Regions from separate parts of the Nocardioides sp. NPDC006303 genome, predicted to be linked through region 1. Evidence: riboswitches for the same ligand, from Rfam matches in the RefSeq annotation. Region 1 holds a riboswitch; each other region holds the start of a gene.

Region 1 (9,876 bases):
CGACGCGTTCGCAGAGACCCGGCCGATCACCGGCACGGAGCCCGGGCTGACCTCGCCCGCCTGGGAGCGAGTCCCCGAACACGTACGACAGGTCCTGATCTGCCGCGGCCCACGCTGCACCGCGAAGGGCTCGGAGGAGACGGCAAGGGCCGTGATCCTCGGCGCGATGGAGGCCGGCCTCGGCGACGACGACCTGCTGATCACCCACACCGGGTGCCAGTTCCCGTGCAACCAGGCGCCGGTGCTCAGCGTCCAGCCCGACGATGTCTGGTACGGCAACGTGGAAGCGGCCGCCGCCCGGGTGATCGTGCGCGATCACCTGGCCGGTGGCCGCCCCGTGGAGGCGCATCGTCTCCCTCGCTTTACCGACAGATAGGCTGCGCCTGTGTCCAGCAACCCCGGCACCGTGGGCTCACGGCGAACCACTCTCAAAAAGTTTCTGACCGAACGCTCGGGGTTCTACATCGCCGAGGCCGTAGGCCTCGTCGTCGCAAAGCTGGCAATCCTGGTGCTCGCGGGGCTCTGCGTGTGGATCCTCGCCATTATGGCGGAGGAAGGCGGACCCGCCGTCTTCATCGCCGGCCCGTTCATCCTCGTCCCCATGGCGCTCTCGGCATGGATCGGGCTCTTCGGCTTCAACCAGCTGATCGCCGAGGTGTTGCGACCGGCGAACCGATTCCGCCGGCTCCCCCGGATCGGGGTACGCCGCGGAGCAGACCGATTCCGGGCCGCCCGACCCGACGACTCTTCCGAGGGGCCCGACGACGCCCTCCGTTCCTCACCTCGCGGCCAGGCGAACCTGCTCTGGCGGACCGGCCTGTTCCTGCTGCTCGGAATGCCGTCGGCGTACCTGGTCGGCTACTTCGCGCTCGCCTATCTGAATCGCCTGTGGATCTGGTGGACCAACCCCATCGCCGGGTGGGACTGGAGCGCACCGGAGAACTTCGGCGCGTTCGGTGCGTGGTTCTCCGACCTCGACCACCTTGGTGCCCAGCTGCTGGTGCCTACGATCTCGTTCATGTTCCTGACGATGGGGACCGCACTTGCGGCGCTGGCTGTCCCGCTGCTGACCCGCCGCGGTGCCGACGCGATCGACCTGGCCGTCACCGAGGCCGGTGTGATCACCCGTGGCGGGCTGAGGATCGGCTGGGACGAGATCACCGAGGTGCTGGTCGTCCGTGACACGAGGATCACCGCGTGGGTCGGATCACGAGAGTTCCGCGCACCCGGGCAGTCCAGCCAGGTGGTCAACCCGACGTACGTCGCGGAGCACTCCCGCACCCGGGTCGCTCTGGCGCTGCATGACCTCACCGAGGTCTTCGCCCGATGCACCGCGTCCCAGCGCCGCGCCCTGTGGGCGGACCACACCTTCACCTACGGCTACGCCCTCTGCGACCTGTGGATCCATTCCGAGGATCTGGTGAGCACGAACCTCGCCCCGCTCCGGACCGGTGCCAGGAAGAACCGCATCCCGGTCACCGATCTGAAGCGGGGCGTCCGAGGCTTCCCGGACGGGACTCCCCGCTGGTTCAGCGCCTGGGTCACCCGGCGCTGAAATCAGAGGCTCGCGGCAAGGGCCTTTCGCTCCGCGACGGCGCGCTCCGTAGCGTGCAGCCTGATCACCAGGCCGGTCAGCGCCACTCCGATCACGCCCCACATGGTGGCGAGCGTGATCAGCGATGCCCGGCGGAAGAACCACAACGTGTCGGCCGGGAAGTCCCCGACCTCGTTGACCGTCGTGAACAGCTCCCCGGCGACGACCATGACGACCAGGTAGGCCGCGATCGCACCGACCACGGCGAGATAGGTGCCGAACCGCCCGCGCAGCCGCACGGCGGCGTACGTCACCACCACGGCCGCCACGACCGAGAGCGCCTGGAAGGCGAAGTAGACCGCGGTGCGGACACCGATGGTGTCGCCGCTGCCGACCGCCGGTGGGGTCGCTGGGTACTTGAGGAACGGCACCAGCGCGACCGCGACGAACCCGATCAGGGTGACGAGCGCCGTCGACTGGCCCGGCGTGAGCCGCCCGATCCGCCCGAGGGCGAGTGCGGCGACCAGCCCGAGGATGCCCCCGAGCGCGACGCCGACGGCCAGGGTGCCGGTCAGCAGCCCCCAGGTGCTCTGGTTGGTGCGGGAGACCTCGGCGGGCTCCGCTCCACCCTCGTCACCTTCGGCGGCATGGGAGTGCGAGTGCCCGTCGGCGCCGGCGGACTCCTCCAGCGCGATGGCAGCACCGACCTGCGGCTCACCGACGGCGTACGCCACCAGGAAGGTGACGACGCCGGCAAGGAGTCCAGCTAGGAGGCCGCGTACGAGAAATGCACGCGGGCTCATCAGTGGCAGGGGTAACCGAGCAGGTGACGACCGTCGTGGACCCACTCGTGGATCAGGGTGCCGGACGGGATCGAGACGGCGCCCTGGTCGGCGCTGATGAAGAAGAGCACCAGAAGACCGAGCAGACCGAAGAAGAGCGCCCAGGGGGCCAGCTCACGGAGCGGGATGGTGGGAAGGTCGGCGCCGGCGACGGGCGCCACAGCGTGCTGCGACATATGTCCTCCTCAGGGATACCTGCGTCCCTGTTCGTTGGGGTTGGACGGACACTCGGGTCTGACTCCACCGCCGCAAGGCGATGTCACAGTAGCGCGACTGTGCCGGAGTTCCACCGGCTTCCTCATGTCCGTTCCGTGCACTATAGCGGGATCTCAGCGGAGCCACTCGTTGCCGGCGAGGTTGGTGAGATCGGTGATGTCGAGCGTCGGTTCGATCCCGGACTCGGGTGCGAGTCCGAAGTGCTCCAGCGAGCGCCGGACCCACTCGGCGGCGTCGATGTTGAGCGGACCCGAGACCCACATCGCGTAGGGCAGGTTGACGAACCTGTTCTCCTTGACGGCGGGCAGGTCGCGGGATGCCGGGTTGGCCTTGAGGACCTTGACCTTCTCCTCGTAGGACTGCCCCGGGTAGTCCACGAAGTAGATGACGTCGGGCTCGGCGGCGGCAAAGCGCTCCCAGCCGACCTCGGTCCAGGTGTCCTCGACGTCGGCGGTCGCACTGGTCACTCCGGCGGTGTCGAAGATCGCCTGCGGCCCGCCGAAGGATCCGGAGGTGAAGATCGCATCGGTGCCGGAGTCGAAGAGGAACGCGGTCGGCTCCTCGTCAGGCTTCGGCGCGCTCTCCAGGGCCTTGCGGCGCTTCTCGATGTCCGCCACGACCTTCGTCGCGGTCACGTCATGGCCGGTCAGCTCGCCGATGTTGAGCAGGTCGGTACGCAGCGCCGTCCAGGCCTCCATGGTGCCCCGGTCACCGTCCTCCTGCCGGCAGGTCTCGCTGAGGAGGTAGGTCTCGATACCCCGCTCCTGCACCATCTCGGGCACCAGGTTGCGCGACTCGCTGAACCCGTAGCCCCAGCCCGCGAACATCACCTGCGGGTCGAGTGCCAGGACTGTCTCCAGCGTCGGGTGGTCATCGCCCACGATCTCGAGCTCGTCGACCCTGTCTGTGGGGTAGGCGAGGTCCAGCAGCTGCTTGTCCCGGGCCAGGCCTGTCACGGCGACCAGCTCCTCGCGGGCACCGACGGCCAGGGCGATGGAGATGATCCCGCCGTCGTAGGCGTACAGCTCGGTGACCGGCTCGTCGACCGTGAGCTTCTCGCCACAGTTCTCGACGGTGATCGCGCCCTTCCCGGCTTCATCGGTGGCCTTCTCCTCCGTCCCGCACGCGGTGAGGATCGTGGTGCCGAGCGCGAGCGCGGCGAGACAGACGATGCCGGGGCGTACGGGGCTGGCGATGCGCTGGGTCATGCCGATCGGTCCTTCCGAGGGTGGATGAGCAGGTGGGGCTGGTCCAGATGTGGATGCGGCACCTGGACCGAGCCGACGCCGAAGTGGTGCTCGACGCGGATGGTGTCGAGGATTTCGGCAGGCGGGCCATGGGCCACGACGGTCGCCGGGCCGCTGTCGGGATCGCTGCCCCGTGGCCGGCCGAGGACCGCGAGCCGGTCGAAGGAGCGCAGCGCCAGGTCGAGGTCGTGGATGGTCGCGACCAGAGTCTCGGCCCGGTCGGCGACACTCTGGAGCAGCCGGAGCTGCCAGGCGACGTCGAGATGGTTGGTGGGCTCGTCCAAGAGCATCACCGGGCACTCCTGGGCGAGGCCGCGAGCCATCACCACCCGCCGCCGCTCGCCGCCGGACAGCCGGTCGCACGGGTCGTCGAGGCGGTCGGCCAGACCGACGGCGTCGAGGGCCGAACGAACGATCTCGCGCTCCTGTCGTCCGCCTCGGGACCACGGCCTCGTGCGTGGCACCCGGCCCAGCGCGACCATCTCGCCGACGAGCAGCTCCGCGGAGGCGACCTCTTCCTGGGGGACGTACGCCATCCGGCGGGCGCGTTCGCGCGAGCTGGTCCGGGCGGTCTCGCGGAGTTCGCCGGAGTCATCGGCGAGGTAGGCGTGCCCGGCGCTGGGCCGCAGCACTCCGGCGAGGATCCGCAGCAGGGTCGACTTGCCCACGCCGTTCACGCCCACGATGCCAAGGCGGGTGCCCACCGGCACGTCCAGATCGACGTCGCGAAGCACCTCGCGCTCGCCCAGCCGGGCGGCGACGCCGCGCAGCCGCAGCGCGGGCTGGCCGCTCATCCGTCGCCGCCGAAGCGATACCGGCCACGGCCCAGCAGCAGGAGGAACAGCGGCGCGCCGACGACGCCGGTGACCACTCCCAGCGGGATCTCCTGGGGCCGGGCCACCACCCGGGCGAGCACGTCGACCCACAGCAGGAACAGCCCGCCGCCCAGGGCCGCGACCGGGAGCACCACCCGGTGCTGGGCGCCCACGAGCAGCCGGGCCGCGTGCGGCACGATCAGCCCGACGAACCCGATCCCACCGCTGACCGCGACCAGGACCCCGACCAGCACGGCCAGCGCGACGAAGAGAGTCGTACGCAGCGCCGCGACGTCGACGCCGAGCGCGGCAGCGGTCTCGGGGCCGGCGGCCAGGGCGTCCAGCCAACGGTGCAGCGCCAGCATTCCGAGCCCCAGCACGAAGCCGAGGACTGCGGGCAGCCACAGCTTCTCCCAGCTGGCGCCACCGACGCTGCCGAGCATCCAGAACATCACCGAGTCGGCCGCACGCGGATCATCGCTCATGAAGACCAGGAACGAGGCGATCGCGGAGAGTCCGGAGGAGAGCACGACTCCGGAGAGCACCAGCCGGATCGGGGTCAACCCGCCCTGGGCGGTGGCCACCAACCAGACCAGCATCGCCGAGCCGACCGCCCCGAGCAGCGCTCCGCCGGAGACGGCATAGATGCCGAGGCCGCCCAGCGCCCCGGTGGTGATCGCCGCCGTCGCCCCCACCGAGGCGCCCGAGCTGATCCCGAGCAGGAACGGGTCGGCGAGCGGGTTACGGACCAGGGTCTGCATGCCGGTACCGGCCACTGCCAGGCCGGCGCCCACCGCGAGCGCCATCATCGCCCTGGGGACACGCAGCTCCCACACGATCACGTCCCACTTCCCCGGCGCGTCGCCCTGGAGCCGGTCGCCGACCGTCGCGACGACCTCACCGAGGGGTATCCGCTCGGACCCGAAGGCCAGGGACGCGACGGCGCTGAGCACCGACGCGAGCAGCAGCCCGGCCACCAGCGGCACGAACGGGACTCGTCGTCTCCCCTCACGAGCACGGCGCGGGCTCAGGGTCTCGCGGGACAGCGTTTCCACGGCGGTCGGCCTCTCAGGTCCTCTGGACCCTGGTCGCGAGGGCCGTGACGTACATCTGAGCCGACAGGTTTTCGGACTCGGGTTCACCCGGTGACGCCGCCTTCCCAGGGACTCGGTCCCCAGTGGCTTCCTGGCCGTCACCGTCGCCCTCACCGCTGCGCGCCAGTCCCGGATTCACACCGGAGTTCCCTGGCATCCATCAGGATGCGTTCGACTCGGCGCAGAGGCTAGCACGGGCTGCGGAGACGGTGTCGGAGACGTTTCCGACGACACGGCGGAACACAAGATCTAGGAAGTTGCATTGGTGTAATTCCCGCATATAGTGGTCCTCGCAGCTGGTTCTCCCACCTCGGCGACGGGGCGGGAGAGGCAAGAGGGAACCCGGTGTGAGTCCGGGACTGCCCCGCAGCGGTGAGTGGGAACGACCGCCGTCACGAAGCACTGGGAGCAAGCCGGCTCCTGGGAAGCGACGGCCACTAGGACCGAGCACGATGACGCCCACGAGTCCGAAGACCTGCCAGTGCCCACCTCATGGTGGGGTCCGCGACCTCGAGGGAAGGTCAGGGGATCGAGCGAGCACCACGTGACCGGGTCCGCCCGGCGCGCTGCCGCCGTCCTCCCTGCCTCGGCACGGATGCACGAGACATCCAGCGGGCCGGGGGCCCGCGTGAGCAAGGGGCATGGGGCTTGATCGACACCGAGGGTCTACCGATCCGCACCGAGAAGTCGGCGTACGTCTTCGACTATCCGATGGCCGAGGACCTGGCCAAGAAGCAGCGGAGCATCTTCTGGACCGCTGAGGAGATCCCGGTCGAGAACGACAAGCAGGACTTCCTGGTCAACATGACCGACGCCGAGCAGGCCGCGGTCAAGACCACGCTGAAGCTGTTCACCATCTACGAGCTGATCCTCGGCGGCGAGGTGTGGGGTGACCGGATCTTCCACGCGTTCCCGCGTCCGGAGGTCCAGATGATGGCCAACGCCTTCTCGTTCGCCGAGCTGAACATGCACGCGCCGTTCTACGCGAAGCTCAACAAGGTGCTGATGATCGACACCGAGGAGTTCTACGACTCCTACAAGAACGACCCGGTGCTGGCCGAGCGGATCCAGTTCGTCTGGGACGCGATCGCCGACGAGGACCTGCTCTACGCGCTGAGCGTCTTCACGCTGATGGAGAACTGCGTCCTCTACTCCAACTTCGCCTTCCTCAAGCACTTCCAGTCCGGCGGGAAGAACCTGCTGCAGAACGTGATCAGCGGCATCAACTTCTCCGCCCGCGACGAGAACCTGCACGCCACCGGCGGCGCCTGGCTATTCAACACCACCCTCGATGAGTACGCCGCCACCGTCCCGGCCGACAAGTTCGAGGCCGAGCGCGACGACCTCTTCGCCCGCGTCCGCGGCGTCGCCGAGCACCTCTACGCCCACGAGGCCCGGATCGTGGAGATGCTCTTCGACCACGGGCCGATCGCCGGCATCGACCAGGCCGACCTGGAGACCTTCGTGAGGTCCCGCATCGACATGACCCTGGAGAACATGCGGATGGAGCCGCTGTTCAACGTCGAGGCCAACCCGATCGCCGAATGGTTCTACAGCGGCATCAACGGCACCCAGTTCCACGACTTCTTCCAGGTCACCGGCAACGAATACAACCGCAACATCGGCGAGACGGAGTTCAGCTTCTAATGAGCAACAGCAACTGGGAGGCGCTCTCTGCCGAGCGCAAGGCCCTGCAGGCCGAGGGCATCGTGCCCGCCTTCATGACCACGGCGGGCTACGCCATGTTCAAGGCCAAGTACACCGTCGCCGAGCAGAGCGTCCGGGAGCGCTACGAGACCATCGCCAGCACCGCCGGCGAACTCGCCGACGAGATGTACCCGCGCGAGGACGGCGTCTCCTGGACGGAGCGGTTCTTCGAGGCGATCTGGAACGGCTGGCTCTCGCCGTCGACGCCGGTGCTGTCCAACCTGGGCACCGACCGGGGTCTGCCCGTCTCCTGCGAGGGCTCGTACGTCGAGGACTCGGTCTGGGGCTTCTACGAGACCCTCAAGGAGGCGGCGATCCTCTCCCAGAACGGGTTCGGGACCTCGGCGTACCTCGGTGATGTCCGGCCCCGTGGCGCGAAGTTCAGCGACAACGGCAAGGCCAACGGCGTGGTCCCGGTCTTCTGCAACTTCGTGGAGATGACCAACCAGATCAGCCAGGGCGCCACCCGCCGCGGCTCCTGGGCGGGCTACCTGCCGGTGGACCACCCGGACTTCTTCGAGCTCGCCGACCTGATCTTCCGCGAGCCCGCCAACAAGAACGTCGGCTGGATCTTCAGCCAGGCGTTCATCGACCGGATGCTCGCCGGGGACCGCGACGCGCTCGAGCGCTATCAGCGGGTGCTGAAGATCCGAGTGGTGCTGGGCAAGGGCTACATCTGGAAGGTCGACACCGTCAACGCCGCCCAGACCGAGTCGTACCGGGCCAACGGGCTGGCCAACAAGGCCTCCAACCTGTGCTCGGAGATCACACTCTTCTCCGACGAGGACCACTCCTACACCTGCGTGCTCTCCTCGCTGAACCTGTCGACCTACGACGAGTGGAAGGACCAGGACACGGCGTACGTCGCGACCGTCTTCCTCGACGCGGTCGCCGAGGCGTTCCTGCGCAAGGCGCGCACCATCCGCGGCCTGGAGCGCGCGGTGCGCTACACCGAGAAGGCCCGCAGCCTGGGGCTGGGCGTGATGGGCTACCACGACTACCTGCAGAAGCAGCGGGTGCCGTTCGAGTCGGACAAGGCGGCGGCGCTCAACAAGGACATCTTCGAGCGGATCTCGGCGCACGCCGACGCCGCGTCGCGGTGGATGGGCTCGGTCGCGGGCATCCCGGAGTGGTGCGTCGGACGGCGCAACTCCCACCTGATGGCGATCGCGCCGACGATGAGCACCGCGGTGATCGTCGGCGGCACCAGCCAGGGCATCGAGCCGTACGTCGCCAACGTCTGGAACCAGACCACCTCGGCCGGCGAGATGCCGCGGGCCAACCAGAACCTCGTCGAGGTCATGGAGGAGCGCGGGGTCTACGACCAGGCGCACATCGACGACATCGTCGACCACGGCGGCTCGGTCCAGCACGTCGACTGGCTCGACGAGCACGAGAAGGACGTCTTCAAGACCGGCTACGAGATCGACCAGGAGATCCTGCTCGCCCGCGCGTCGGACCGGCAGGTCTACATCGACCAGGCCCAGTCGCTCAACCTGTTCTTCCAGGCCGACGCGACCCCGCAGTACATCAGCAAGATCCACAAGCTCGCCCTGCTCGACCCGAACATCAAGAGCCTGTACTACCTGCGCTCGCGGGCCGGCATCCAGGCCAGCAAGCAGACCCGCACCAACTGATCTACTTCGACCGAGAGGCATGACCATGAACGAGAACCCGACCGCTACCACCGACGCGATCGACGACCTGACCTGGGACGACTGGAGCGATGCCGCGGTCTGTGCCATCGAGAACGGCCCGGACTGTGAGGCCTGCGAGGGATGAGCGATGCGGCCGCTGGCCGACCGACGCTGACGGTCTGCCGCGGATGCTGCTGCGGGACGGAGCGGAAGTCGCCCGGGGTGGACCATGCGGCCGTGCTCACGGCGCTGAACGCAGCTGCCGGGGAGTCGGCGAACGTACGTGTCGCCGACTGCCTCGGCCCCTGCGAGCGAGCCGACGTCGTGGTGGTCGGCCCCTCACCCGAGGGGCGGCAGCGCGGGGCGCGGCCCGTCTGGGTCGCTCGTGTCGGCACTCCGAGGGTCGCCGACGCTCTGGCCCAATGGACCCGCGCCGGCGGACCGGGCATCGCTGAGGCGCCGCCCGCGGTCCTGGCCCGGCCTTCCGTCACGGGCGCTGAGTGATGACGGCGTACGCCGCCGCGACCAGGGCCGCGCCGATGCCGACCCTGCGGGCCAGTGCGGTGGCGCTGACGACGTCGGCAGGGGCGGCGTCGCGGCCGTCGCCCATCACCGCGCGGTGCTCGACCCGGTTGCCGTAGTAGCGGTTCGTGCCGCCGAGGCGGATGTCGAGGGCGCCGGCGAAGGACGCCTCGACGACGCCGGCGTTCGGGCTCGGGTGCCGTGCGGCGTCGCGGCGCCAGGCCTCCCACGCCTGCCTGGCCCGCGACGGAGCGGCGGCCAG
Region 2 (9,876 bases), on a different contig from region 1:
GGGGCCACAGGGCTCGCCATCGCGGCGCTGCTCGCCTTCCAGGGGATCGGCTACGCGCTGGCCCCGATCAACAGCTGGGCGGCGATCCGCAGCGACCTGCCCGCCGACCTGCGGCGCCGTCGCGAGCGGATCTGGGCCTGGAGTGCCGCCGCGGCGCCCGCTGCTCGGCGCGGCGGACTGGTGCTGGCCTTCAGCTCAGTGATGCTCGCCGGGCTGGTCGCGCTCGCGGCGCCGGTGGGCAGCCCGGACGTACCCGAGGTCGGCGACGTCCACGGCGCGCTCGAGAAGAAGCCGCGCGACCGGGAGGACCGGCCCACGCCCGCACGGAGCCCGGCGCCGGAGCCGACCGCGGACCCGACCCAGGCCCCGGAGCCGTCATCGAGCGGGGCCGGCGCCACGGCCAGCACCCGGCCGAGCCAGGCCGCCGACCCGACCCCGTCGCCCGATCCCACTCGCGGTGCCGATCCGACCCAGCCGGCGCCCGCCCAGCCGAGCTCGGCGGGAAGGCCGACCGACAAGCCGTCCAACGGTGGCGGCCCGAACAAGGCGCAGTAGGCGTCATCTGCTCACCTCGGCGCAGCCGAGATGAGAGTTGGGGCCGCTGACACCTAGGATGTGCGCATGCCAGAAATCACCCGCGACGAGGTCGCGCACCTGGCCGACCTCGCCCGCATCGACCTCAGCGACGCCGAGCTCGATCACCTTGCCCCGCAGCTTCAGGTGATCCTCGAGTCCGTCGCCTCGATCCAGGGGCTTGCCGGCGACGACGTGCCTGCCACCTCCCACCCGCTTCCGATGACCAACGTCTTCCGTGAGGACGTCGTCGTGCCCGGCCTGACGCCCGAGCAGGCGCTCTCCGGTGCGCCTGCCGTCGAGGAGCAGCGATTCTCGGTGCCGCGGATCCTGGGGGACGAGCAGTGAGTGACCTGATCCTGAAGTCGGCCGCCGAGCTGGCCGACTCCCTCGCCGCCGGTGAGACCACCTCGGTCGAGCTGACCCAGGCCCACCTCGACCGGATCGCCGCGGTCGACGGCGACGTCCACGCCTTCCTGCACATCGACGCCGAGGGCGCGCTGTCCCAGGCCGCCGCCTCCGACGCGCGCCGGGCCAACGGCGACGCGCTGCACGCTCTCGACGGCGTGCCGATCGCGGTCAAGGACGTGCTGACCACCACCGGCCTGCCGACGACCTGCGGCTCCAAGATCCTCGAGGGCTGGGTCCCGCCCTACGACGCGACCGTGGTCAAGAAGATCAAGGCAGCCGGTCTGCCGATCCTGGGCAAGACCAACATGGACGAGTTCGCGATGGGCTCCTCCACCGAGCACTCCGCGTACGGCCCGACGAAGAACCCGTGGAAGCTCGACCGGATCCCCGGCGGCTCCGGTGGTGGCTCGGCCGCAGCCGTCGCCGCATTCGAGGCGCCGCTGGCGCTCGGAACCGACACCGGCGGCTCGATCCGCCAGCCGGGCGCCGTCACCGGCACCGTCGGCGTGAAGCCGACCTACGGGTCGGTCTCGCGCTACGGCCTGGTCGCCCTGGCCAACTCGCTGGACCAGGTCGGTCCGGTGACCCGCACGGTCCTCGACTCGGCGCTCCTCCACGAGCTCATCGGCGGCCACGACCCGCTCGACTCCACGTCGACGACCACCCCGGTGACCGGGCTCGTCGACGCCGCCCGTGCCGGCGCGACCGGTGACCTCAAGGGCGTCAAGGTCGGCGTCATCAAGGAGCTCGCCGGCGAGGGCTGGGCGCCCGACGTGATGCGCAAGTTCAACGAGTCCGTCGACCTGCTCACCAAGCTGGGTGCCGACGTCGTCGAGGTCTCCACGCCGAGCTTCGAGCACGCGATGGCGGCCTACTACCTGATCCTGCCGGCGGAGTGCTCCTCCAACCTGGCCAAGTTCGACGCGATGCGTTACGGCCTGCGGGTCACCCCCGACGGCGACCCGTCGGCCGAGGACGTCATGAAGGCGTCCCGTGACGCCGGCTTCGGCGACGAGGTCAAGCGCCGCATCATCCTCGGCACCTACGCGCTCAGCAGCGGCTACTACGACGCCTACTACGGTCAGGCGCAGAAGATCCGCACGCTGATCATCGAGGACTTCAAGAAGGCCTTCGAGCAGGTCGACGTGCTGGTCTCGCCGACCTCCCCGTCGACCGCGTTCCCGCTGGGCGCCAAGCTCGACGACCCGCTCGCGATGTACATGCAGGACCTGGCCACCATCCCGGCCAACCTGGCCGGCACGCCCGGCATCTCCGTCCCGGCCGGGGTCTCCGACGTGGACGGGCTGCCCGTCGGCGTACAGCTCCTGGCTCCGGTCCTGGAGGACGCCCGTCTCTACCGCGTCGGTGCCGCCCTCGAGGGCGCCATCGGTCCGGTGCTCTCGATCGACAAGCTGGAGGTGGCCCGATGACCGCTGTGCCTGATTCTTTGGGTCTTGTCGGTTTCGACGAGGTGCTGGAGCGCTACGACCCGGCCTTCGGGCTCGAGGTGCATGTCGAGCTCAACACCAACACCAAGATGTTCTGCGGCTGCCCGGCGACGTTCGGCGGCGAGCCCAACTCCCAGGTCTGCCCGACCTGCCTCGGCCTGCCGGGCTCGATGCCGGTCGTGAACGCCAAGGCGGTCGAGAGCGCGATCCGGATCGGTCTCGCGCTCAACGGCTCGATCGCGGAGTGGTGCCGGTTCGCCCGGAAGAACTACTTCTACCCGGACATGCCGAAGAACTTCCAGACCTCGCAGTACGACGAGCCGATCGTCTACGACGGCTACCTCGACGTCGAGGTCGAGGGGGAGATCTTCCGGGTCGAGATCGAGCGCGCCCACATGGAGGAGGACACCGGCAAGACCACCCACATCGGTGGCGCGACCGGCCGCATCCACGGCGCCGACTACTCGCTGGTCGACTACAACCGTGCGGGCATCCCGCTGATCGAGATCGTCACCCGCCCGATCCTCGGCACCGGTGCCAAGGCGCCGCTGGTGGCCAAGGCCTACGTCGCCGCGCTGCGCGAGATCCTGCTGGGTCTGGGTGTCTCCGACGTACGCATGGACCAGGGCTCGATGCGCTGCGACGTCAACCTGTCGCTGTCGCCCAAGGGCTCCGGGACCTTGGGGACGCGCACCGAGACGAAGAACGTCAACTCGCTGCGCTCGGTCGAGCGGGCCGTACGTTTCGAGATGTCGCGCCACGCCGGGATCCTCGACGCGGGGGAGGCGATCTTCCAGGAGACCCGCCACTTCCACGAGGACACCGGCACCACCTCGGCGGGCCGGGCGAAGTCGGACGCCGACGACTACCGCTACTTCCCCGAGCCCGACCTCGTCCCGGTCGCGCCCTCGCGCGAGTGGGTCGAGGAGCTGCGGGCGAGCCTGCCGGAGCGCACCGCCGACAAGCGGGCCCGCCTGCAGGTCGAGTGGGGCTACTCCGACCTGGAGATGCGCGACGTCTGGGCCGCCGGCGCTCTGTCGCTGATCGAGGCGACGGTCGCCGAAGGAGCGTCCGCACAGGCCGCCCGTAAGTGGTGGATGGCCGAGCTCTCCCGCAGCGCCAACGACCGTGGCGTCGAGCTCGCCGAGCTCGGTGTCACCCCGGTGCAGGTCGCCGAGGTGCAGAAGCTGGTCGACGCCAAGACGCTGACCGACAAGCTGGCCCGTCAGGTCTTCGAGGGTCTTCTCGCAGGTGAGGGCACGGTTTCGGAGATCATCGACGCCCGTGGCCTCGCCGTGGTCTCCGACGACGGCGCGCTCGGCGCAGCTGTGGACGAAGCCATCGACGCCCAGCCCGCTGTCGCCGAGAAGATCCGCGGCGGCAACCAGGCCGCAGCCGGTGCGCTCATCGGCGCGGTCATGAAGGCGACCGGCGGCAAGGCCGACGCCAAGCGCGTCCGCGAGCTGATCCTGGAGAAGCTCTCCTGACCCCACACCGAGTCGGCTCGTTCTGACAACAAACTCCGCCGAGTCGGCGCGTCATGACGCGCCGACTCGGCGTCGGTTTTGGTCAGGATGAGCCGACTCGGCGATGGGGTGCACTGGCAGACTGTCCGGCGTGACCGAGACCGAGCCCTTCCGCATCGCACTGCTCATCGACGCCGACAACGCGCCTGCCTCGAAGATCGACGACATCTTGAACGACCTGGCCGAGTACGGCGAGGTGACGATCCGGCGGGCCTACGGCAACTGGACCAAGTCCGAGCTCAAGGGCTGGATCGAGGAGCTGCACGATGCCGCGATCAGGCCGATGCAGCAGTTCGACCTGACCGCGCACAAGAACGCCTCCGACATGGCGCTCGCGATCGACGCCGTCGAGCTGCTGCACGCAGCGATCCCGGACGCGTTCGCACTGGTCTCCTCCGACTCCGACTTCACGCCGCTGGTGCACTACCTGCGGGAGAAGGGCCGCGCTGTCTACGGCTACGGTCGGGAGAAGACGCCGGCGCCGTTCAAGAGCGCCTGCACCCGGTTCACCGTGGTGGAGAAGCTCGGCGGCTCCGAGGAGGAGACCGAGGCCGACACCGAGCCCGGGACCACGCGCACCCGCAAGCAGTCGTCCGCGGCGACCAACGGGCAGGCGCTGAAGCGCAACGCCCGGCTGATCCAGCTGCTGCGCAACTCCATCGCCGCGGCCGCCGACGACGACGGCTGGGCACTGGTCGGCACCGTGGTCTCCCGCATCCGCAACCAGTCCTCCGAGGACCCGCGCAACTACGGGTACGCCACGTGGACCAAGCTCATCAAGGCGATCGACCTCTTCGAGCTCAAGGACGAGGGCACCTCGGCGATCGCGGTCAGCGACAAGCGCACCAAGAAGTGACGTACGGCCCTCTGGACAACACAGCTAACGAGTCTCCGCGGTGGCCGGGCGAGCACATCTGACGCCCTTGGGTACCGACCCGTGGAGGTGCTTCAGCGCGGCCTTGAAGTCGCGGCAGCGCTCGGCGTCCTCCTTCTTGTTCGAGGGGTAGCCGATCGCCGCGTTGACCTTGCCCATGTCCAGGGCGTCGGCGAGCGGGTTGATGTCGCGGGCGACGGTCCAGTACCACCGCGAGATCGGCGCGCTGTAGTCCAGCGACCGGGCGAGCTCGGGGCGGCGGCGCAGGTCGATGTCGAAGTAGGCGCCGGCGTCGGAGTAGTTGGCCTCGCCGGTCAGCTGGATGTAGCCGCGACCGGTGAACTTCCGCTTGTCGCGGCCCTTGGCGTCGTGGTGGAAGGAGCTCTCGTTGGCGAGCGTGGTCAGATACGCCGCCTGCCGGTAGGCGGTGGTGATCCCGGCATCGGCCATCGCGCGGTTGAGGCTTGGCAGCCCGGTCTCAACGGTGCTCCGGTCACCGACCTTCTCGCCGAACATGGCGACCAGATCGGCGTACGTGACCGATGTCCGCGCCTCCTCCGCACCGGCCGTCGTGGTCGAGGCGAGGGCGAGAAGGGTGGCCGTGATCGAGGTTGCGACAAGGCCGAGAATCCTGTGGCGCATGGGGACAGAGTGACTGCTCGGCGGCGATCCCGCAAGCAGGGCTCGCCAGGCATAGGATTGCCCCCGCATAGCAGAGCCTCAATCAACACACGCCGTGGTGGGGGAAGCCGGTCGAATCCCGGCGCTGACCCGCAACCGTAGGCCCAGGCACCGAGAATGTCCTGGGCGAGCCGGAGCACCCGCTGACGGACGCGTACTGACCTGACGCTGTCGTGGAAAGCAGCGGGTCGGCCCTGGGCCTTCCCGACGAACAGCGCGGAAGGAACCATGAAGAAGACCGTCCTCGGTGGCATCGCCGCCGCCCTCGCCCTCACCTCGCTCGCCGGCTGTGGCGAGAAAGCCGTCGAGGAGGGGGAGAAGCCCACCTACGACGCCAAGGTTTCCACCGCGGTGGCCGACTGGCTCGTGGCCCAGGCACCGGAGGGCGTGGCCCGCAACGCGCAGTACGGCACCGACGACTTCGGGCTCAGCGCCGACATCGGGATCGCGCTGGCAGAGGTCGGCGGCTACGACGAGGAGATCTCCACGATCGCCGCGGCGGTGATGGAGAACAAGAAGGCCTACACCTCGCCCGGGTTCGGCACCGTCACCTCGGCCGGGGCGACCGCGAAGGCGCTCGTCCTCCAGCAGAACGTCGACGCCTCCGACCCCGGTCTGCTCAAGCAGCTCGAGGGCACCGTCGCCGAGAACGGCCGGATCGCCGACGAGCTCGACCCCAAGGACAAGAAGGCGGCCGACTACTCCAACACCATCGGACAGTCGTACGCCGTGTGGGCGCTGAACAACGCCGAGAGCAAGGAGGCCGCGGCCGCGACGGAGTTCCTGGCCGGACAGCAGTGCGAGGAGGGCTGGTTCCGGGTCACCTTCGCGGCCGACCCCGCCGCCGCTGACCAGACCTGCGACGCCGACCCGAAGGCCGTCCCGGACGCCGACGCCACCGCGTTCGCGCTGATCGCCCTGTCCGGGGTGGCCACCCCGGAGGCGGAGAAGGCCGTCGAGGCCGGCGTCGAGTGGCTGAAGGAGACCCAGACGGAGGACGGGTCGTTCAAGGCGGCCACCGGCAACATCGCCAACTCCAACACCACCGGCCTGGCCGGGTGGGCGTTCGGTCGCGCGGGTGAGACCGACGCCGCGGAGAAGGCGGCGAGCTGGGTCGCCGACCACGTCGTGACCTGTGGCGACGACGCCGGCGCGGTGGCCTATGACGACGCCGCGCTGACCGAGGGCAACACCAAGGGCCTGACCAAGGAGTCGGAGGGGATGTACCGCCTCGCCGCCGCCCAGGCGCTGCCGTCGCTGGTCTTCCTGCCCAAGGATGCGACCGCGAAGAGCTCGTGCTGATCCTGCGGTCCTCGTTGGTGGCCCTGGCGATCCTCGCCGGGGCCACCGCACCTGTCTTCACCCCCGTCTCCGCCTCGTCTGCGGCATCATCCGGCGAGGCGTGTGACGGCGTCACCGTCGTCGTCGAGCCCAACGCGCTGGGTGGCGATCCTGAGGTCACCTGTGTCCAGCCCGGGGAGGGTGACACCGGCGCCGACCTCTTCGAGAAGGCGGGGCATCCGCTCACCTATGTGACCTCGATGCCCAGTGTCGTATGTCGCGTCGATGAGCGGCCGAAAGCCGCCGGTTGCGCCCAGATGCCGCCCGCCGACGCGTACTGGTCGCTGTGGATCACCGACGATTCGGGGGCCTGGAGCTATGCCTCCAGAAATGTTACCGAAATCAGCGTGACCTCCGGGCAGGGTGTTGCGTTCACGTGGATAGACGACGATGTCGTTACCGCTCCGGCGACGGAGCTTGGGGATGCTGTGGGGGCGCCCTCAAGCCCGTCGCCGGAGTTATCTCCGGAGGAGCCGACGGACTCGGCCTCCGAGACCGAGCATCTGCCCGCCTGGGTCGCGCCCGCGGGGATCCTCACACTCTTCACCGTCGCCGGGGCCGTGTGGTGGCGCCGGCGATGAGCACGCTGTTGCGTACGGCCGCGGTCGCGCATCTGCCCCGCGACCTGCACCCCGTCGCCTGGTGGGTGTGGGCGATCGGCATGGCTGCGTACGCCTCCTTCACCACCAACCCGTTGCTGCTCCTGCTCGTGGTGGGGGTGGTGTCGGTCGTGGTCGCCGCGCGTCGTGGCGACCAACCGTGGGCGAAGGCGTTCCGGCTCTACGTCGGCCTCGCGGTGTTCATCGTCGTGACCCGGGTGCTCTTCCGGGTGCTCCTGGGCGCCGTGCCGGGTCACGTGATCCTCGACCTGCCCGAGATCCCGCTCCCGGAGTGGGTGCTGGGGATCCGGCTGCTCGGGCCGCTCACCCGCGAGGCGCTGCTGGCCGGCCTCTACGACGGGATGCGGCTGGGCGTCATCGTGATCTGCGTCGGCGCGGCCAACGCGCTGGCGAACCCGAAGCGGCTGCTGCGCTCGCTGCCGCCGGCACTCTACGAGATCGGCACCGCTGTTGTGGTCGCCGTGACGGTGCTGCCGCAGCTGGCCGAGTCGGTGCAGCGGGTGCGCGCGGCGCAACGACTGCGTGCCGGTGCGACCGGAAACGTCAAGCGGCTGCGCCGTTTCCTGGTGCCGGTGCTCGAGGACGCCCTGGAGCGGTCGATGGCGCTGGCGGCGGGCATGGACACGCGCGGCTACGGACGTACGGCCGGCGTCCCGGTCGCCACCAGGCGGATCACCTCGGTGCTCATGCTGGTCTCGCTCATCGGGCTCTGCGCCGGCGTCTACGCGGTGCTGGACGGCACCACGCCAGGCTGGCTGGCCGCCACCATGCTCGCGCTCGGCGTCGGCACCGCCGCTGGTGGGCTGGCGCTCGCCGGCCGCCGGGTGACGCGGACCGTCTACCGGCCCGACCGGTGGCGGTGGCCGGAGGTCGTGGTGGCGCTGAGCGGGATCGGGGTCGTCGCCGTGGGCTGGTGGGTCGCCCGCTACCAGGTCCCGGTCGCCTTTCCGGGCGTGAGCACCGTCCCGGAAGTCACCCTGATCGCCATGGCCGGTGTGCTCGTCGGGCTGGTCCCGGCCGTCGCCGCCCCGCTACCGGCATCATCGCTCGTCCACGAGGAGGCAGTCGCATGATCGAGCTGCGAGGCATCACGTTCACCCCGCCCGACTCCTCCGAGCACGTGCTCAAGGACGTCGACCTCACCATCGAGGAGGGCGAGCTGCTGCTCGTCTCCGGACCGACCGGCTCGGGGAAGTCGACCCTGCTCGGCGTGCTCGCCGGCCTGGTGCCGCGCTTCTCCGGCGGCGTGCTCGACGGTGACGTCCTGCTGGACGGCGCCTCGATCGTTCGTACGCCGCCGCGCGAGCGCGCCGGGATCATCGGCTACGTCGGGCAGGACCCGGTGGCCGGATTCGTCACCGACACGGTCGAGGAGGAGCTCGCCTACGGCATGGAGCAGCTCGGTCTCCCGCCGGCGACCATGCGGCGCCGGGTGGAGGAGACCCTCGACCTGCTCGGCATCGCCGAGCTGCGGCAGCGGTCCCTGCGTACCCTCTCGGGAGGGCAGCAGCAGCGCGTCGCGATCGGCTCGGTGCTCACCACCCACCCCCGGGTCGTCGTGCTCGACGAGCCCACCTCCGCCCTCGACCCCACCGCCGCCGAGGACGTGCTCGCCACCATCACCCGGCTGGTGCACGACCTCGGCACCTCCGTCGTCCTCGCCGAGCACCGCCTCGAGCGGGTCGTACCGTTCGCCGACCGCATCGCGCTCCTCGTCGGCGACGGCTCCGTCGCCGTCGGCGATCCCGCTGAGGTCCTGGAGACCTCGCCCATCGTCCCGCCGCTCGTCGAGCTCGGCCGCGAGCTCGGCTGGTCGCCGCTGCCACTGACGGTGCGGGACGCGAGGCGGCGGGCGCGGACGTTGGAATACCCGGTTAACCGGGTATCCCTGCACTTCTCAGGTGTTGCAACGCCAGAGAAGCGCAGGAAAAGCCTGAGAAGTTCCGGGCTCACCGTCACCCGAGGACGTACGCCGGTCCTGCACGACGTCTCGATCGGGCTGCCCGCGGGGCGGGTGACGGCGCTGATGGGACGCAACGGATCGGGCAAGTCGACGCTGCTGTGGACGCTGCAGGGGACCCAGAAGCGGCTGGCCGGATCGGTGGACGTCGCCGGCAAGGATCCGGCGACCCTCGACCCCGAAGAGCGACGCGAGCTCGTCGGGCTGCTGCCACAGACCGCGGCCGATCTGCTCTACCTAGAGACGGTGGCCGAGGAGTGCGATGCAGGCGGCCCACGGACGAGGGAGATCCTGGACAGCCTCGTCCCCGGCATACCCGACGGCCAGCACCCGCGCGACCTCTCCGAGGGCCAGCGCCTCGCTCTGGCGCTGTCGCTGATCCTGAGCGCCGATCCGCCGGTCGTGCTCCTCGACGAGCCGACCCGCGGCCTCGACTACGCCG
Region 3 (9,876 bases), on a different contig from region 1:
CGGTTGGTCTCCTCCTGCAGCGTGCGGGTCTTGATGGCGTCGGGGGAGGTGGAGTCGCCGACGTACGCCTTCGGCTCGCTGCCGGTCAGCGCACGGACGGTCGCGACCATGCCGCCGTGGTACTGGAAGTAGTCGTCGGAGTCGGCGATGTCGTGCTCGGCGGAGTCGACGTTCTTGGCGGCGACCTTGATCCGGCGGTAGTTGGCGCGCATGTCGTCGGCCGCCGGGGCGCCGTCGAGGTCGCGGCCGTAGGCGAAGCCGCCCCAGGCGGTGTAGACATCTGCCAGATCGGCATCGGAGCGCCAGTTGCCGGCCTCGATCACCTGCAGGATCCCGGCGCCGTACGAACCGGGCTTGGAGCCGAAGATCCGGGACGTCGCGCGGCGCTGGTCGCCGTGATCGGCCAGGTCCTGGAGGGTGTGCGCGCGGACGAAGTTGTCCTCGGCCGGCTCGTCGAGGTCGGCCACCATCCGGACCGCGTCGTCGAGCATCGAGACGACGTGCGGGAACGCGTCGCGGAAGAACCCGGAGATGCGTACGGTCACGTCGATCCGGGGCCTGCCCAGCTCTTCGAGCGAGATGACGTCGAGGTGCGTGATCCGGCGGGAGGCCTCGTCCCACGCAGGTGCCACCCCGAGCAGTGCGAGCACCTCGGCGACGTCGTCGCCGGACGTACGCATCGCGGAGGTGCCCCACACCGAGAGCCCGACCGATGTCGGGTAGTCGCCGGTCTCGTCCAGGTAGCGCTGCAGCAGCGAGTCGGCCATCGCCTGCCCGGTCTGCCACGCCAGCCGCGACGGCACCGCGCGGGGGTCGACGGTGTAGAAGTTGCGTCCGGTGGGAAGTACGTTGACGAGCCCCCGCAGCGGCGAGCCCGACGGCCCCGCGGGGACGAAGCCACCGTCGAGCGAGTGCAGGACGGCGGACAGCTCGTCGGTCGTCCCGTTCAGTCGCGGCACGACCTGCTGGGCGGCGAAGACGAGCACCTGCCGCACGGCGGGGTCGTCGTGGAGCGTCTCGGCGACCGCCGGATCCCAGCCGGCCGCGTCCATCCGCTGCACCAGATCCTTCGCCTGGGTCTCGATCTCGTCGACCGCCCGTGTGTCGGCGCCCTCCTTGAGACCGAGCGCCGCGCGCAGCCCAGGCACGGCGCCTCCGACGCCGCCCCACACCTGCGCGGCGCGCAGGATCGAGAGCACCAGGTTGACCCGCGCCTCGCCCTCGGGCGCGGCACCGAGGATGTGCAGGCCGTCGCGGATCTGGGCGTCCTTGATCTCGCAGAGCCAGCCGTCGATGTGGAGCATGAAGTCGTCGAAGTCGTCGTCCTCGGGCCGCTCCTCCATGCCGAGGTCGCGGTGGAGCTCGGCGGCCTTCATCAGCTGCCAGATCTCGCCGCGGATGGCGGGCAGCTTGGCCGGGTCCATGGAGGAGATCCGGTCGTACTCCTCCATCAGCGACTCCAGCCGCGCGATGTCGCCGTAGGACTCCGCACGCGCCATCGGCGGCACCAGGTGGTCGATGATCGTGGCGTGCGCGCGGCGCTTCGCCTGGGCACCCTCGCCGGGGTCGTTGACCAGGAACGGGTAGATCAGCGGCATGTTGCCGATCGCCGCATCCGGGCCGCAGGACGCCGAGAGCGCGGCGTTCTTGCCGGGCAGCCACTCCATCGAGCCGTGCTTGCCGAGATGGACGACGGCATCGGCGCGGAAGCCGTTCTCGAGCCAGCGGTAGGCACCGAGGTAGTGGTGCGACGGCGGCAGGTCCGGGTCGTGGTAGATCGCGACCGGGTTCTCCCCGAACCCGCGCGGCGGCTGGATCAGGATGACGATGTTGCCGGCCTGGAGCGTGGCCAGCACGAGCTCGCCCGACTCGTTGATGAAGAGCTCGCCCGGCGTCGGTCCCCAGGTCTCGACCATCTGCTCGCGCAGGTCAGCGGGGAGATCAGCGGTCCACTTGTCGTAGTCGGCCTTGGAGATGCGTACGTGGGCGTCGGTGAGCTGGGCGTTGGTCAGCCACTCCTCGTCCTGGCCACCGGCCGCGATCAGCGCGTGGATCAGCGCGTCGCCGGCGGCGGTGTCGCCCTCCTCCGCGGCGACGGAGTCGAGGATGCGTACGACCTCGTTGTCCTGCCCCAGGTCATAGCCCTCCTCACGGAGCCGGCGCAGCATCCGGATCGCGGAGACCGGAGTGTCCAGGCCGACGGCGTTGCCGATCCGGGAGTGCTTGGTGGGGTAGGCGGAGAGCACCAGGGCGAGGCGCTTGTCCGGGTTGGGCGTGTGCCGCAGGCGCGCGTGGTTGACCGCGATCCGGGCGACCCGCGCGGTGCGCTCGGGGTCGGCGACGTAGTGGGGGAGACCCTGCTCGTCGAGCTCCTTGAAGGAGAACGGGGCGGTGATGATCCGCCCGTCGAACTCGGGGATCGCGATCTGGTTGGCCGAGTCGAGCGGCGTGACGCCGTCGTCGGAGGCCTCCCACTCCGCACGAGAGCTGGTCAGGCACAGTCCCTGGAGCACCGGGATGTCGAGCGCCGCCATCCGCTCCACGTCCCAGGCCTCGTCCTCGCCACCGGCGCTCGCCGAGGCGGGTACGGAGCCACCGGCCGCGAGCACGGTCACGATCAGCGCGTCGAGGGTGCCGAGCGCCTCGTAGAGGTCGTCGGGCGCCGAGCGCAGCGAGCCCGCGAAGACCGGTACGCCGGTGGCCGCGTCGGTCGCGTCGATGGCGTCGGCCAGCGCGTGGGCGAACGCGGTGTTCCCGCTGGTCTCGTGGGCTCGGTAGTAGAGCACCCCGATTCGCGGCTTCCCGTCGGTCGAGCCGGGCCGCTCCGCGAAGCCCCAGGCCGGGACGGTCGCCGGCGGCTCGAACCCGAAGCCGGTCAGCAGGACCGTGTCGGAGAGGAACGCGTGCAGCTGGGCGAGGTTGCCCGGCCCGCCCTCGGCGAGATAGCGGTGAGCCTCGGCGGCGACACCCATCGGGACGGTGGAGTGCTCCATCAGCTCGGCACTCGGCTGCTGCTCGCCACCGAGGACCACGACCGGCGTGCCACGCTCCTTGACGGCGCTCAGGCCGTCCCACAGGTCGGTGGGCGAGCCGAGGAGCCGGAAGACGACCAGGTCGGCGTCGGCCACGACCTGCTCCAGATCGGTCGCTCGCGACGGGTTCGCCCAGGCGTAGTCGGCGCCGCTGGCACGGGCCGAGAGCAGGTCGGTGTCCGAGGTGGACAGAAGGGCGATGCGTACGCGTGCAGAGTCGGCCATGCCGAGTTCCTCCTAGGGGTTCTCGCCCCGTCGATCGGTCGGATAGCCCGTGGCCAGTGTCTGGCTGTGTCCGTGCCCAGAAGCTGTACGGACGTCACAGTGGCGGAACCGCCCCGGACTCTCACCGGGTTCCTGCGCCACGAGCGTGCTCGCAGCCTACCCCGCGCGGCGCGCGAGCCAGGTCTCGCGGGTGATCTCGTACTCGACCTCTCCGTTGGCGTGCCCGGCGAGCGGTTCCTCGAAGTCCTCGTGGAACGCGCGTACGAAGCTCATCCCGACGGAGACCATGGTCGCGCGGGACGCCTCGTTGACCGCCATCGTCTGCGCGATCACCCGATCGATCCCGAGGTCCTCGAACCCATGGCGGAGCAGCTCGAGCGAGCCTTCCTTCGCGAACCCCTTGCGCCAGTGGCGCTGCGGGAGCCGGTAGCCCAGCTCGGCGGCATCGGTGCGCGGCGGGTTGTCGGGCGGCTCGAACATGTAGAGCCCGACTGCCTCACCGGCCGCGTACCCGATCCACTTGCCCAGCGCCTCCGTCTCCTTCGCCACCCGGATCCACTTGTGCATCCGCTCCTCGGTCTCCTCCGGTCTGAGCGCGCGGGTGAACAGATGGCGGAGCACTACCGGATCGGAGTTGAGCTCGACCAGGAACGGCAGATGCTCCTGGCTCAGCGGGACCAGGTCGAGGCGCTCGGTGCGCAGACGGGCTTGCGGCATGGGGCGACGCTAGTGAAGACGTACGCCACAGGCACCTGGTTTCTGGGGCGATCCGGGTTCGACGTCGTCCGACAAGCCAATTGACAAATCTGTTTGTCAATTGCATCCTGGATCTTGTGAGCAACGGCATCATCTACGTCGACGAGCCGGACCGAGTGGCCGCGGCGCTGTCGCCTATCCGTCGGCAGCTGCTCGGTCACCTGCAGGAGCCCACGTCTGCTACCCAGCTCGCCGCCGTGCTCGAGCTGCCTCGCCAGCGGGTGAACTACCATCTGCGGGCGCTGGAGTCGGCCGGGTTGGTGGAGCTGGTCGAGGAGCGGCAGCGCCGTGGATTCGTCGAGCGGATCGTGCGTGCGAAGCCGGGCGCGATCGTGGTCGACCCATCGGTGATGGGCCGCGGATCCGACTCTGCTGAGAGCGCGGGGCGGATCATGGACCAGTTCGCCGCCGACCACCTTGTCGGGGTGGCGGCGGCCACCGTGCGGGATGTGGCCCGCATGCAGGTCAAGGCAGACGAGCAGGGCAAGCGCCTGCTCACGTTCACGATCGAGGCAGCCGTGCGCTTCGCTGATGCCGCCGACGTGCACAGATTCACCGAGGAGCTGACCGAAGCGCTGCGGCGTACGGCCGAGGGTTTCGACAGCCCGACCGGTCGGCAGTACCGCGTGGTCATCGGTGGGCATCCCGCCCCGGCAGCGGTGACCGAACCGTCCGAACAGGAGCAGAGCGATGAATGACATCCAGAGCGGCGAGACGCCGCGGATCGAGGTCACCGCGGCGGCCTCGGCCGATACCGCGTGGCAGGCGCTGCGGGACCCGGCCGCCATCCGACAGTGGCACGGCTGGGACGCGGATGAGACCGAGGCCGAGATCGACTCGATCTACTTCACCGAGGTCGTCGAGGAGGCCGACCGGCGCACACTGGTCGCCAACGGCGGCGACAGGTTCGAGATCCAGCCGGACGGCGACGGCGTCAGAATCACGCTGACTCGTGCGCCGTTGTCCGGCAACCCGGACTGGGACGCCTACTACGACGACGTCACCGAGGGTTGGACGTCATTCATGCATCAGCTTCGGTTCGCGCTCGAGCGCCGCCCCGGCATGACACGCCGCACGTTGTTCTTCGCCGATCGCGGCTCCTACTCGGGCACCGTCATCGAGCGGCTCGGTCTCGACGCTGTCGCCGGCCAGCCCCGGGGCAGCCGCTACACAGCGACGATCGCCGGGGAGGACGTGGCCGGCGAGGTGTGGTTCCGCTCGGCGCACCAGCTGGGCGTGACGGTCGACGCATGGGGCGAGGGCCTGCTGGTGATCGCCGGCACCGCGCCGTCGGACGCCGACCCGGCCGGCACGTCGATGGCCATCCTCAGCACGTACGGCCTCGACGGCGCCGACTTCGGGCAGCTCGACACGAGGTGGACCGGTTGGTGGGCCGATCACCGGGCGGGGGAGTGATCCCCAGCCAGGTGGCGTAGGGCTCGGTGGGCGGCGTGATAGCCGCACATGCCGTGGACGCCGGCGCCGGGCGGGGTGGCGGCGGAGCAGAGGAACATCCCGGGGATGCCGGTGTCGTAGCCGGCGAGTGTGGGCCGGACGATCAGCTGGCGAAGGGTGTTGGCGCCGGTTGAGATGTCACCCCCGACGTAGTTGAGGTTGTACGCCGCGTAGTCGGCCGGTGTGGTGACGTGCGTCGCCACGATCTGATCGCGGAAGCCGGGGGCGAAGCGCTCGATCTGGGCCAGCACCGCGTCGGTGGCGTCGCCCTCGTAGGCGTGCGGGACCTGCGCATAGGCCCAGACCGGTTTGAGGTCTCCTGCCGAGCGGGTCGGGTCGGCGACGTACTGCTGACCCAGCAGCACGAACGGACGCTCCGGCATCCGCCCTGCCACGATCTCCCGCTCGCTGGTCGCCACCTCGGCGATCGTCCCGCCGAGATGGACGGTGCCGGCGCGGCCGACCTCCGGGTCACGCCACGGGATCGGACCGCGGACCGCCAGGTCGAGCTTGTACGCCGCGGGACCGTGCTGCCACCTCCGCATCGCCCGACGCGGCCGCTCGGGAAGTGCGGCACCGGCGATGTCGGCGAAGCCGCCGGGGCTGGTGTCGAACAAGGTGACATCCGTGTCCGGAAGGTCGGCGAGGTTGCGGACGGTGGTGCCGGTGACGATGGTGCCGCCCAGCTCCTCGAGCCGTTGCGCCATGGCGAGGGTGATCGCGTGGGAGCCGCCCTCGGCGACCGGCCACCCGTAGCGATGCCCGCTGACCACGAGCATGGTGCCCACGGCGGCCGTGCCCGGGCGGTCCAGCGGCTGGAACGCGTGCGCCGCGCACCCGGCGAAGAGCCCCTTCGCCTCCTCCTCGCGGAAGGCCCGGGCGAGCACGGTGGCCGGTGGAACGGCACGCATCCCGAAGCCGGCCAGGCGGAACGGATGCCGGGGGAGCCGCACGATCGGACCGAGGACGTGGTCCGAGATCGCGTCCCAGCCGCGTACGACCGGGCCGAACAGCTGCCGCCAGCGCTGCCCGTCGGTGCCCAAGCCGGCGGCCGTCTCATCGACGGAGCGGTGCAGGAGCGCTGCCGTGCCTGTGTCGAGCGGATGGGCGAGCTCGATCTCGGGAAAGCGCCAGGTCAGGCCGTACTTCTCCAGCTCGAGGTTGCGCAGGAACGGTGAGGCCAGGCCGAGCGGATGGATCGCCGAGCAGATGTCGTGGCGCAGCCCGGGCAGGGTCAGCTCGGCGGTGCGCGTGCCGCCGCCGACGGTCTCCGCGGCCTCGAGGACCGTCACCCTCACGCCCCGCTGTGCGAGCACGATCGCGGCCGCCAGCCCGTTGGGCCCGGCGCCGACGACGGTCGCGGAGTGCGGCTTCATGGGACCAATCCAACCAGCGGGGCCGGTCATTCGTTCAGGCTCCGTCGTTCAAGACCCGGTTGGCGACGGCGAAGGCGGTGTTGGCGGCGGGTACGCCGACGTAGATCGAGGTCTGCAGGAGCACCTCGATGATCTCCTCGCGGGTCAGCCCGTTGGTGAGCGCGGCGCGGAGATGGAACTCGAGCTCCTCGAAATGGCGGCCGGCGACCAGGGCGGTGAGGACGCCGATCGAGCGGTCTCGGCGGGCGAGGCCGGGGCGGGTCCAGATCGTGCCCCAGGCGTAGCGCGTGATCAGGTCCTGATAGTCGCGGTTGACGTCGGTGATCGCGGCGGTGGCCCGGTCGACGTGGTCGTCGCCGAGCACCTGGCGGCGTACGTTCATCCCGGCCGCGTAGGCCTGGTCGGAGGCCGTCACGTGGGAGGTGACCAGGGTGGAGACGGCGTGCGGCGCCTCGGCCGGCGCGAGGTGACCGACGGCGTCGAGGGCGACGAGCCGCCCGTTGCGCACCCCGACGGCGATCTCCTCGAGCGAGGCCGGCGGGGTCGGGGCGTCGTCGACACCCGCGATCGCCAGGACCGGCGCGGCGACCTCGGCGAGCCGGCCGCGGACGTCGTACGCCGCCAGCGCCTCGCAGACCAGCGCGTAGCTCTCCGCGTCGGCGTCGCGCAGCGAGTGGAGCAGCGCGCCGCCCCGGGCGGGCTCGCGCTCGAGGAAGCCGGGGGCGAACCAGCGCTGGGTGGAGCCGGCGATCTGCGAGGCGGTGCCGGCGGCGCGTACGGTCTTCGCACGGTCGTTCCAGCCCTCCGGTTCGCCGATCTTGGCGCCGGTGTTGGTGAGCACCGCGGCGCTCACCCGGGTGGGTGCGTCGAGCAGGAGCTGGAGGCCGACGGCCCCGCCGACCGAGTCGCCGGCGTAGGCGAAGGTGCCGTGGCGCTCGCCGCGGTCGGTGAGGACCCGGTCTACGCAGGCGAGCACGCCCGCGGCGAGGTCGGCCATGGAGAAGGCGTCGGTGGTGGGGGTGCCGTGGCCGTGGCCCGGGAGCTCCCAGCCGATGACGTGGAAGCTGTCCGCGAGCAGCTCGGCAGCGGCGGCCCAGAGCGCGGTCACCGAGGTGCCGAGGGACGGGCCCACGACCAGGAGCGGCTTGCTCGGGTCTCCGGCCAGCTCGACAGGGGTGATCCTCGGCGTCATTTACAGGTCCTTCCAGATTTCGTGGGCGCGGGCGAGGGTGGAGTCGATGAGGGCGTCGGTGGCGCCGAGATAGTCATCGAGCCCGGCAGCAGCCTCGGTCCCGGCAAGGATCTCGCCGCCCACGAACCCGGTCAGCGACCGCTGCTCGGCCAGCAGGTCCGCGCCCGCGGCTTCGGCGGTGGCGCGCATCCGGGCCGCGTCGACGCGGAGCCCGGCGAGAAGCTCGGTGGTCTGCGAGGCGGCGACGGCGCTGCGGCGGGCGAGGGTCTGCAGGGTCTCCCACTCGACGTGCCAGGCGCCGTCGGGACGTTCGTCGACGTACGTCGCCGCGGCGGTGTGGAGCGTCGCGGCCAGCGGGGGAGCGGCGAGTGCATGGCGGCGGACGAGGACCGAGAGCACCGGGTTGGACTTGTGCGGCATGGTCGAGGAACCGCCGCGCCCCTCGCCGGCCGGCTCGGCGAGCTCGCCGATCTCCGGGCGGGCCAGCAGGGTGATGTCGGTGGCGATCCGGCCCCAGGTATCGGCCACGGTGACCAGCGCGTCGGCGGCCGCGGTCAGCGGCGCGCGGTTGGTGTGCCAGGGGGTTCGCGGGGTCAGCCCGAGCGTGGTCGCCGCGGTATGGGCCGCATCTTGGGCAGCGGAGACGGGATCGCCGAGACCGCGGAGCCGGGCCAGGCCGACGACCGCCGCCAGGGTGCCGGCCGCGCCACCGATCTGGGCGGGCAGTGACGTACGCGTCCGGCGGAGGGCCTCGGCGGCGTCGCTCAGGCCGGAGAGCCAGGTCGCGGCCTTGAGACCGAAGGTGATCGGCACCGCGTGCTGGGTCAGGGTGCGGCCGGACATCACCGTGGCCCGGTGGTCCCGGGCGAGACCGGTCAGCGACGCGGCCTGCGCGGCGAGCTCGTTCTCGACCCGGTCGAGCACGTCGGCGAGGCAGAGCACGAGCGCGGTGTCGACCACGTCCTGGCTGGTCAGGCCCTTGTGGAGCCAGCGGGCGGCCTCACCGTCGAGCCGGCCACGCAGCAGCTTCACGAGTCCGATGACCGGGTTGCCCCCGGCCTCAGCACCCTCGGCGAGCGCTGGGACGTCGTCCGCGGAGACCAGGCCGGCCAGCGGCGTACGTGCTTCCTCCGGGGCGATCCCGGAGGAAGCGACAGCGGCCAGCCAGGCCTCCTCGACCCGCACCATCGCGGCGAGGTAGGCGGCCTCGGAGAAGAGATCCCCGGCGCGCTCCTCGCCTGGCCACAGCAGTGACATTCGGCTCCTCAGCGGTAGGTGAGAAAGGTGGTCTCGCGGTCGCCCTGGAGGTGGATGTCGAATCGCAAACCGGTTGCGTCCGCGGTTGCGACCAGCGTCGCACGCTCGTCCTCGGACAGCGACACCAGCAGGGGGTCGCCGGCGTTGGCGGGGTGCTCGGGCAGGTAGATCCGGGTGTGCAGCTTGTCGAGCAGACCGCGGGCGAAGACGGTGAGTGCGAAGAAAGGTGCAGATCCCTCTGCGGACGCACCCGGGAGCACCGTCGAGAACGTGTAGTGGCCGTTCAGGTCGGTGTCGGCGCGGCCCCAGCCGGTGAAGGTCCAGCCGTCGCGGTGCAGCGACCCCTCGGCCTGCGGGACGTTGCCCTCGGTGTCGGTCTGCCAGATCTCGAGGAGGGCGTCGGGGATCGGGTTGCCGGCGCCGTCGTAGACCCAGCCGTGCAGCCGGATCGAGCCGGGGCTGCCGGGCGGGACCAGGTCGGCGTCGCCCTCGTAGGGGAGCGCGTAGCCGAAGAAGGGGCCGATCGTCTGGCCTGGCGTCGGAGTGGTCACAGTTCGCCCTCCTCGGGCTCGGTCCAGGTGCG

What was found. Region 1 has a riboswitch for cobalamin ahead of ABZY89_RS26320 (iron ABC transporter permease). Riboswitches for the same ligand answer to the same signal wherever they lie in the genome.
Region 2: linked by a shared signal. The riboswitch ahead of ABZY89_RS22360 (prenyltransferase/squalene oxidase repeat-containing protein) and the one ahead of ABZY89_RS26320 (iron ABC transporter permease) in region 1 are both predicted to bind cobalamin.
Region 3: linked by a shared signal. The riboswitch ahead of ABZY89_RS28755 (cobaltochelatase subunit CobN) and the one ahead of ABZY89_RS26320 (iron ABC transporter permease) in region 1 are both predicted to bind cobalamin.

What each region holds. Positions count from the first base shown of each region.
Region 1 covers NZ_JBEXRR010000051.1:1,144-11,019, forward strand. The annotation lists gene ABZY89_RS26290 ((2Fe-2S) ferredoxin domain-containing protein) at 1-376, shown strand, start outside; gene ABZY89_RS26295 (hypothetical protein) at 386-1,555, shown strand; gene ABZY89_RS26300 (CbtA family protein) at 1,558-2,337, opposite strand; gene ABZY89_RS26305 (CbtB-domain containing protein) at 2,337-2,552, opposite strand; gene ABZY89_RS26310 (ABC transporter substrate-binding protein) at 2,706-3,800, opposite strand; gene ABZY89_RS26315 (ABC transporter ATP-binding protein) at 3,797-4,633, opposite strand; gene ABZY89_RS26320 (iron ABC transporter permease) at 4,630-5,640, opposite strand; cobalamin riboswitch at 5,754-5,939, opposite strand; cobalamin riboswitch at 6,029-6,246, shown strand; gene ABZY89_RS26325 (ribonucleotide-diphosphate reductase subunit beta) at 6,397-7,395, shown strand; gene ABZY89_RS26330 (ribonucleotide reductase N-terminal alpha domain-containing protein) at 7,395-9,092, shown strand; gene ABZY89_RS26335 (hypothetical protein) at 9,112-9,237, shown strand; gene ABZY89_RS26340 (hypothetical protein) at 9,330-9,596, shown strand; gene ABZY89_RS26345 (cobalamin biosynthesis protein) at 9,580-9,876, opposite strand, start outside.
Region 2 covers NZ_JBEXRR010000035.1:35,572-45,447, reverse strand. The annotation lists gene ABZY89_RS22390 (glycosyltransferase) at 1-555, shown strand, start outside; gene gatC (Asp-tRNA(Asn)/Glu-tRNA(Gln) amidotransferase subunit GatC) at 622-921, shown strand; gene gatA (Asp-tRNA(Asn)/Glu-tRNA(Gln) amidotransferase subunit GatA) at 918-2,414, shown strand; gene gatB (Asp-tRNA(Asn)/Glu-tRNA(Gln) amidotransferase subunit GatB) at 2,411-3,919, shown strand; gene ABZY89_RS22370 (NYN domain-containing protein) at 4,050-4,814, shown strand; gene ABZY89_RS22365 (glycoside hydrolase family 19 protein) at 4,839-5,474, opposite strand; cobalamin riboswitch at 5,541-5,676, shown strand; gene ABZY89_RS22360 (prenyltransferase/squalene oxidase repeat-containing protein) at 5,742-6,815, shown strand; gene ABZY89_RS22355 (hypothetical protein) at 6,809-7,435, shown strand; gene ABZY89_RS22350 (energy-coupling factor transporter transmembrane component T) at 7,432-8,547, shown strand; gene ABZY89_RS22345 (ATP-binding cassette domain-containing protein) at 8,544-9,876, shown strand, end outside.
Region 3 covers NZ_JBEXRR010000068.1:5,877-15,752, reverse strand. The annotation lists gene ABZY89_RS28755 (cobaltochelatase subunit CobN) at 1-3,257, opposite strand, end outside; cobalamin riboswitch at 3,291-3,436, opposite strand; gene ABZY89_RS28750 (GNAT family N-acetyltransferase) at 3,414-3,974, opposite strand; gene ABZY89_RS28745 (helix-turn-helix domain-containing protein) at 4,091-4,711, shown strand; gene ABZY89_RS28740 (hypothetical protein) at 4,704-5,429, shown strand; gene ABZY89_RS28735 (NAD(P)/FAD-dependent oxidoreductase) at 5,411-6,844, opposite strand; gene ABZY89_RS28730 (alpha/beta fold hydrolase) at 6,879-8,036, opposite strand; gene ABZY89_RS28725 (lyase family protein) at 8,037-9,293, opposite strand; gene pcaG (protocatechuate 3,4-dioxygenase subunit alpha) at 9,302-9,844, opposite strand; gene pcaH (protocatechuate 3,4-dioxygenase subunit beta) at 9,841-9,876, opposite strand, start outside.